DNA from 3 places in the Kocuria nitroreducens genome. Region 1 is predicted to be linked to each of the others. Evidence: riboswitches for the same ligand, from Rfam matches in the RefSeq annotation. Region 1 holds a riboswitch; each other region holds the start of a gene.
The links. Region 1 has a riboswitch for S-adenosylmethionine ahead of ACFYE1_RS15165 (ABC transporter ATP-binding protein). Riboswitches for the same ligand answer to the same signal wherever they lie in the genome.
Positions count from the first base shown of each region.

Region 2: another riboswitch for S-adenosylmethionine. It lies ahead of ACFYE1_RS03600 (MetQ/NlpA family ABC transporter substrate-binding protein); the one in region 1 lies ahead of ACFYE1_RS15165 (ABC transporter ATP-binding protein).
Region 3: another riboswitch for S-adenosylmethionine. It lies ahead of ACFYE1_RS11260 (O-acetylhomoserine aminocarboxypropyltransferase/cysteine synthase family protein); the one in region 1 lies ahead of ACFYE1_RS15165 (ABC transporter ATP-binding protein).

Region 1 covers NZ_JBHZTC010000025.1:5,776-7,954, forward strand. Annotated here, with positions in the region: gene ACFYE1_RS15160 (aliphatic sulfonate ABC transporter substrate-binding protein) at 1-112, opposite strand, end outside; gene ACFYE1_RS15165 (ABC transporter ATP-binding protein) at 202-1,026, opposite strand; SAM riboswitch class I at 1,032-1,136, opposite strand; gene ACFYE1_RS15170 (maleylpyruvate isomerase N-terminal domain-containing protein) at 1,243-1,920, shown strand; gene ACFYE1_RS15175 (CoA-binding protein) at 2,011-2,179, shown strand, end outside.
Region 2 covers NZ_JBHZTC010000004.1:67,147-69,325, reverse strand. Annotated here, with positions in the region: gene dxr (1-deoxy-D-xylulose-5-phosphate reductoisomerase) at 1-889, shown strand, start outside; SAM riboswitch class IV at 936-1,052, shown strand; gene ACFYE1_RS03600 (MetQ/NlpA family ABC transporter substrate-binding protein) at 1,153-2,046, shown strand; gene ACFYE1_RS03595 (methionine ABC transporter ATP-binding protein) at 2,043-2,179, shown strand, end outside.
Region 3 covers NZ_JBHZTC010000014.1:85,804-87,982, forward strand. Annotated here, with positions in the region: gene ACFYE1_RS11250 (thiamine pyrophosphate-dependent enzyme) at 1-93, opposite strand, end outside; gene ACFYE1_RS11255 (Lrp/AsnC family transcriptional regulator) at 336-788, shown strand; SAM riboswitch class IV at 898-1,019, shown strand; gene ACFYE1_RS11260 (O-acetylhomoserine aminocarboxypropyltransferase/cysteine synthase family protein) at 1,057-2,179, shown strand, end outside.

The DNA.
Region 1 (2,179 bases):
CCTCCGACGGCGCCTCGCCGGAGCCCTCACCGGCCATGCACCCGGTCAGGCCCAGGGCCAGGGCGGCGGCGAGCGCGGGGATCGTGCGGACGGAACGCTGGGGCAGGGGCATGGCGGAGCCTTTCGGAGGAGGTGGACGGTGCCGGGCGGCGCGGGTGGGCGCCGGGGCCGGCCCGGGGCGGAGAGACGGAGCGGGCCGCGTCAGCGGGTCGCGGAGTGGTGGGTGTCGACGCCGAGGTGGCCGAGGAGCTGCACGCGCAGCTCCGCCAGGACCTCGGAGGCCCGGTCCCGGGGACGCTCCCCGGGGACGGTGAGGATCGTGCTGATCGAGGCGGGAGCGGTGGGCCCGGTCCGGCCCAGGACCACGATCCGGTCCGCGAGCTGCAGCGCCTCGTCGACGTCGTGGGTGACGAGCAGGACGGTGGTGGGCTGGGCGGCGTGGATCGTGAGCAGGAGGTCCTGCATCTTCAGCCGGGTCAGGGCGTCGAGCGCGCCGAAGGGCTCGTCGAGCAGCAGGACCCCGGGGTTGCGGGCCAGGGCCCGGGCCAGGGACGCGCGCTGGGCCATGCCGCCGGAGATCGCGCGGGGACGGTGACCCGCGTGCGCGGTGAGGCCGACCAGGCGCAGCAGGTCGTCGACGACGGCGTCCCCCTCGCCCCGGGGGAGCCCGCGGGGCAGGCCCAGGCGGACGTTCTCGCGCACGGAGCGCCACGGCAGCAGGCGCGGCTCCTGGAAGGCGACCGCGCAGCGCGGGTCGATCCCGGACACGGGGGTGCCGTCGATGAGCACCCGGCCCGCCGAGGCGGTGTCGAGTCCCGCCGCCGCACGCAGCAGGGTGGACTTGCCGCACCCCGAGGGTCCGAGGATCGCCAGGACCTCGCCGGGCAGGGCCGTCACGTCGACGTCCCGCAGGACGTGGTGCGTCTCGCCGCCGGACGGGAACGCCTTGCCGACGTGCTCGAACACCACGGAGAAGGCGCGCTTCGAGGTGGTGGACGGCACAGGGCTCCGCAGAGAAGTGCTCATGATCAACTCCATCGGTCCTGGCATTAGCACCTCGCACGGAGGATCAGACGGATCCGTGCCGGTTGCTGCGACGTCGACGAGCCAGGTCTCTCAGCCGCTCCGGATGGTTACGGGCCCATTGAACGTCCTCGGCGCGTCCCCTGGCAAATCCGGCGCATCCGTGGTCGCCGTGACAGATCGCTGGCACAGGAGCCCTGCGTGCCCCACCATGGACCCATGACGAGCCGCAGAACCCCGGCCCGGGCGGACCTGGTGCGCGACGCCTGCGTGGCGTTCGGCGCGGTCCTCGACGGGCTCGGCGACGACGACTCCTGGGCCGCCACGGGGTGCACGGGGTGGTCGGTCCGGGACCTCACCCACCACTGCGCGATGGACGCGCTGCGGGGGCTGGTCGCCCTGCACACGCCCACGACCGCCCGCCCCGACCGGGACGCCGCGACCTACTGGACCGACCGGGACGGCGACCCCGCGGGGGCCGCCGAGGACCGGCGCCGCACCCGCGTGGCCGCTTCCATGGTCCTGGACTGGGATCCGGTGCGAGAGCTCCACCGAGAGACCGCCCGGGCGCTCGTGCACGCGGCGGAGCACTGCGGCGGCGGCGCGGTCCGCACCCAAGGGCACGTGCTGCGCGTCGAGGACCTGCTGAGCACCCTCGCGGTGGAGGCCACGGTGCACCACCTGGACCTGATCCAGCACCTGGACGGCTCCCCGGGCCCCGCCGTGGACGGGCTCGCCGAGGTCCGGCGCATCCTCACCGACCTGTGGGAGCGGGAACCGCTCGAGCACTGGAGCGACGAGCACTTCGCCCGCGTGGGCACCGGCCGTGCGGAGCTGACCGCCCAGGAGCGCGCGGAGCTGGGCGCGCACGCGGACCTCCTGCCGCTCTTCTCCTGACCCCTCCCGCCTTCCGTGCGGTGACCGTCACGGTGCCACCGCGCGGAAGAGGGCAGGGGGCGGGTGCGGGTTCCGTGCCAGGCTGGTGCCATGACCCGCAACGACCCCGCCGTCATCGACCGCCTCATGACCCGGCCCGGCCGGTGGGCCGTGGTGGGACTCACCGGCAACACGGCCCGCCCGGCCCACTCGGTCGCCCGGCAGATCCGCGACGACCTCGGCATGACGATCGTCCCGGTGAACCCGAAGGGCGAGCCGG
Region 2 (2,179 bases), on a different contig from region 1:
CGACGCGGACCTCGTGCTCAACGGCATCACCGGCTCCATCGGGCTGGCCCCCACCCTGGCGGCGCTGCGGGCCGGGCACAAGCTCGCACTGGCGAACAAGGAGTCGCTGATCGCCGGCGGCGCCCTCGTCAAGGCCGCCGCCGCCGGCACCGGGGACCCCGATGCCCTGATCCCCGTGGACTCCGAGCACTCGGCGCTGGCGCAGGCCCTGCGCGGCGGCACCGCCGAGGAGGTCGACCGGCTCGTGCTGACGGCCTCGGGCGGCCCGTTCCGCGGCCGGACCCGGGCGGAGCTGGAGACGGTCACGCCGCAGGACGCGCTGCGCCACCCCACGTGGGACATGGGTCTGATGGTGACGACCAACTCGGCGTCCATGGTGAACAAGGCGCTCGAGGTGCTCGAGGCGCACCTGCTCTTCGACGTCCCCCTCGAGCGCATCGACGTGGTGGTCCACCCCCAGTCGGTCGTGCACTCCATGGTCCAGTTCGTGGACGGCTCCACCCTCGCCCAGGCCTCACCCCCGGACATGCGCCTGCCCATCGCCCTGGGTCTGGCCTGGCCCCACCGGCTGCCCGGGGCCGCGCAGCCGTGCGACTGGACGCGCGCCACCGAGTGGACCTTCGAGCCCCTCGACCCGGTGGCGTTCCCGGCCGTCGAACTCATCAAGGCCGCGGGGGAGCGGGGCGGGACCTTCCCCGCCGTGTTCAACGCGGCCAACGAGGAGGCGGTGCACGCCTTCCACGACGGCCGGATCCGGTTCCCGGCCATCGTGGACACGGTCGACGCGGTGCTGGGCGAGCACGAGGACGACGGCCCGCTGGAGCTCCAGGCCGTGCTGGCGGCCGAGCGCTGGGCCCGCCGCCGGGCCCGCGAGGTCCTCGTCCGCTGACCGGACCGGATCCGCCCCCCCGCGGCCCGTGCTAGTCTGTCGGGCGGATGACGAGTCCCAGCACGAAGCCCTGGCTTGCTGGGCGGCAACCCTCTCCCGTAGTGGGGTGCCCCAGGTGAACCATCCGGCACCGGCCATCGACGGCCGGCGGCAAGTACGGTCCGACCGCGCACGCGCCCTCCGGCGCGCCCCCGACCGTGGCCGCCGGACCCGGTGGAGCTGGTGGAGACCTCGGACACCCCGGACCCACGGAAAGGCACCACATGCGATCGCAGCGCCTCCCCTCCCTCGCCCTGGCCACGGCCCTCGGCCTCACCCTCACCGCCTGCGGCGGCTCCGCCGGGGAGTCCTCCGGTGAGGGCGTGCTCGCCGACGACAAGGTCACCATCGGCGTCGTGGGCACCGACCCGACGCACGACGCCCTCCAGCGGGTGGCCGAGGAGCAGGGCATCACCGTCGAGTACGTCGACTTCTCCGACTACAACCAGCCGAACCCCGCCACCGAGTCCGGCGACGTAGAGATGACCTGGTTCCAGCACATCCCGTTCCTCGCCGACTACAACAACGCGGCCGGGGGCTCCATCACCCCGATCGGCTCGACCTCGATCTACCCGCTGGGCCTGTACTCCAACCAGTACGACTCCGTGGAGCAGTTCCAGGAGGGCGACGAGATCGCGGTGCCCAACGACGCCGTGAACCTGTCCCGGGCCCTGCTCGTGCTCGAGGCCGCCGGCCTTGTCGAGCTGACCGGCGACACCCTCATCCCCACCGAGCTCGACGTCGACACCGAGGCCTCGACGGTGCGGGTCACCCCGGTCTCCGCGGAGCAGACGGTGCTCTCGCTCGACTCGGTGGCCGGCTCGGTCATCAACAACGACTTCCTCTCGCGGGCGGACATCGACCCGCAGTCCGCGCTCGCCCAGGACGACCCCGAGTCCGAGGGCTCCCGCGTCTACGTCAACCTCTTCACCACGACCGAGGAGCTCGCCGACGACGAGACCCTCCAGCAGGTCGCCGACCTCTACCACGAGCAGGCCGTGCTCGACGCGGAGATGACGGAGACCAAGGACACGGCCGTGCCGCTGCAGCTGGAGCAGGCGGAGCTCGAGGAGCTGACCGAGCGCTACCAGCAGGAGCTGAAGGACCAGGAGCAGTGAGCGCGGCGGTCCCCGCCGGGCCGTCCGCACCCGGGCGCCCGGACGAGGTGCTCGTCTCCTTCCGCAACGTCTCCAAGACCTTCCGCACCGGCGCGGGGCGCGCGGCGCGCGAGGTGGTGGCGGTCGACGACGT
Region 3 (2,179 bases), on a different contig from region 1:
GCGGGCCGGGAGCATGTACTGCTCCGGTGTGATGCCGAAGGTCTGGGAGGCCCGGAGGATGGGGTCCTCGGGGGTCTCGACGGTCTGGCTCATGATGTCCCCTCGGTCGGTCCCCGGTCCGATCGCGGACCCGGGGAGGCAGGAAGGCCGGTGCAACTCTGTCTTCCCAGTATGAGAACGGGGCATGGTTCGTATCCACAAGGCCGGGAAAGTGCAGAAGACTGAGACGAACAGTGCACGGCACGTGGACGAAATGTTCTAGTGTGGCGTGGAGCACACGCATTCGTCCGGCGCGTTCCGGAGGCTGCGACCGACCCGCCCCGAAGGAGCCCGCCGTGCCCTCGACCCCCGTGCCGCTGGACGAGACCGACCGGAAGATCCTCGCGGCGCTCTCCCGGGACGCGAGGCAGTCGGTGACCGCGATCGCCGCGGCCGTGCACGTCTCCCGCGCCCACGCCTACGCCCGGATCAACCGGCTCCGGGACGAGGGGGTGATCCTGCGCTTCAGCACCGTGATCGACCCGGTGCGGGCGGGCCTGCAGTCCTCCGCCTACGTGACGCTCAAGCTCCAGCAGAACACCTGGCGGGAGCTGTGCGCCCAGCTCCGGGCGATCCCCGCCGTGCACCACATCGCCCTGGTGGGGGGGAACTTCGACGTCATGCTCCTCGTGCGGGCCGTGGACACCGTGCACCTGCGGCAGGTGATCTTCGAGCACATCCAGCAGCTGCCCGGTGTGGTGGACACCCAGACGTTCCTGATCTTCGAGGACATCGACACCCGGGCCTGACGCGCGGCTCCGGCACGGGCCCGCGCACGGCCGGCGTCATGAACCGTCACGGTCGTCATCTTGCGTCGCGGAAGGACACCCACTACCTCTGCGCATAGTGTTGTTCCAGCTTCACGAGACGTGACCGCCAAGCTCCGACTGGGTCACGCACCAACCCCATGCTCATTGGGTGGTTCGGATGAGGAAGCGGCCTGCATCTTCCGCGGCGCGCCCACCGGGCCCGTGCGGATGACCGGTGCGGGTAAGAGCAAGGCACAGGAGCAGCGACATGTCCATCCCCGTGACCGACCACGACCTCGCAACCCGGCAGATCCACTCCGGCACCCACGACCAGGTCACCCAGCGCACCCTGACGGTGCCGATCTACCAGACCGCGGCGTTCGAGTTCCCGGACTACGAGGCGGCCCGGCAGATGTTCGCCCAGACCCGGGCGGGCTTCACCTACACGCGCACCGGCAATCCCACGGTGGCCGTGCTCGAGCAGCGGATCAGCGACCTCGAGGGCGGCGCGGGCGCCGTGGCGACCGGTTCCGGGCAGTCCGCCGTGGCCGTCGCGCTGCTGGCCCTGCTCGGCCAGGGCACCGGCAAGCACCTCGTGGCTTCCGAGAAGCTCTACGGCGGGACGGTGGACCTGCTCACCGACTCCCTCGCGGACTACGGCATCGAGGTCTCCTTCGTGGACCCGACCACCCCGGGGGCGTGGGCCGCGGCCGTGCGCCCCGACACCCGGGCGTTCCTGCTCGAGTCCATCGGCAACCCGCTGGCCACCCTGCCGGACCTGCCCGGGATCGCCGACGTCGCCCGGGCCTCCGGGGTGCCCGTCGTCGTCGACAACACCCTCGCGTCCCCGGCCCTGTACCGGCCGCTGGAGAAGGGCGCCGACATCGTGGTGCACTCGGCCACCAAGTTCCTGGGCGGGCACGGCAACGCGCTCGCCGGGGCGGTCGTGGACGGCGGGACCTTCGACTGGTCCGCGCGGCCCGGGAAGTGGCCGCAGTTCACGCAGGCGCGCGCCCGCTGGGGCGGGCTGAGCCTCGTCGAGAAGTGCGCCGGGACCAGCCCCTACCTGCACCTGGTCCGGGCGAAGTACGTGCACGACCTCGGCACCACGCTGTCCCCGTTCAACGCCAGCCAGATCCTGCAGGGCACCGAGACCCTCGACCTGCGCGTGGCCCGCCACACGGACTCGGCCCTCGAGGTGGCCGAGTTCCTGGCGGGGCACCCCGCCGTCGCCCGCGTCCACCACCCCGGCGTGCCCGGGGACCCGGGCGCCGGGATCGCGGCCCGGGACTTCCCGCGCGGGACCGGCTCCGTGTTCTCCTTCGACCTCGCCGCCCCAGACCACGCCGTGGGTCCGTTCATCGACGCGCTCCGGCTGTTCAAGCTGGTCG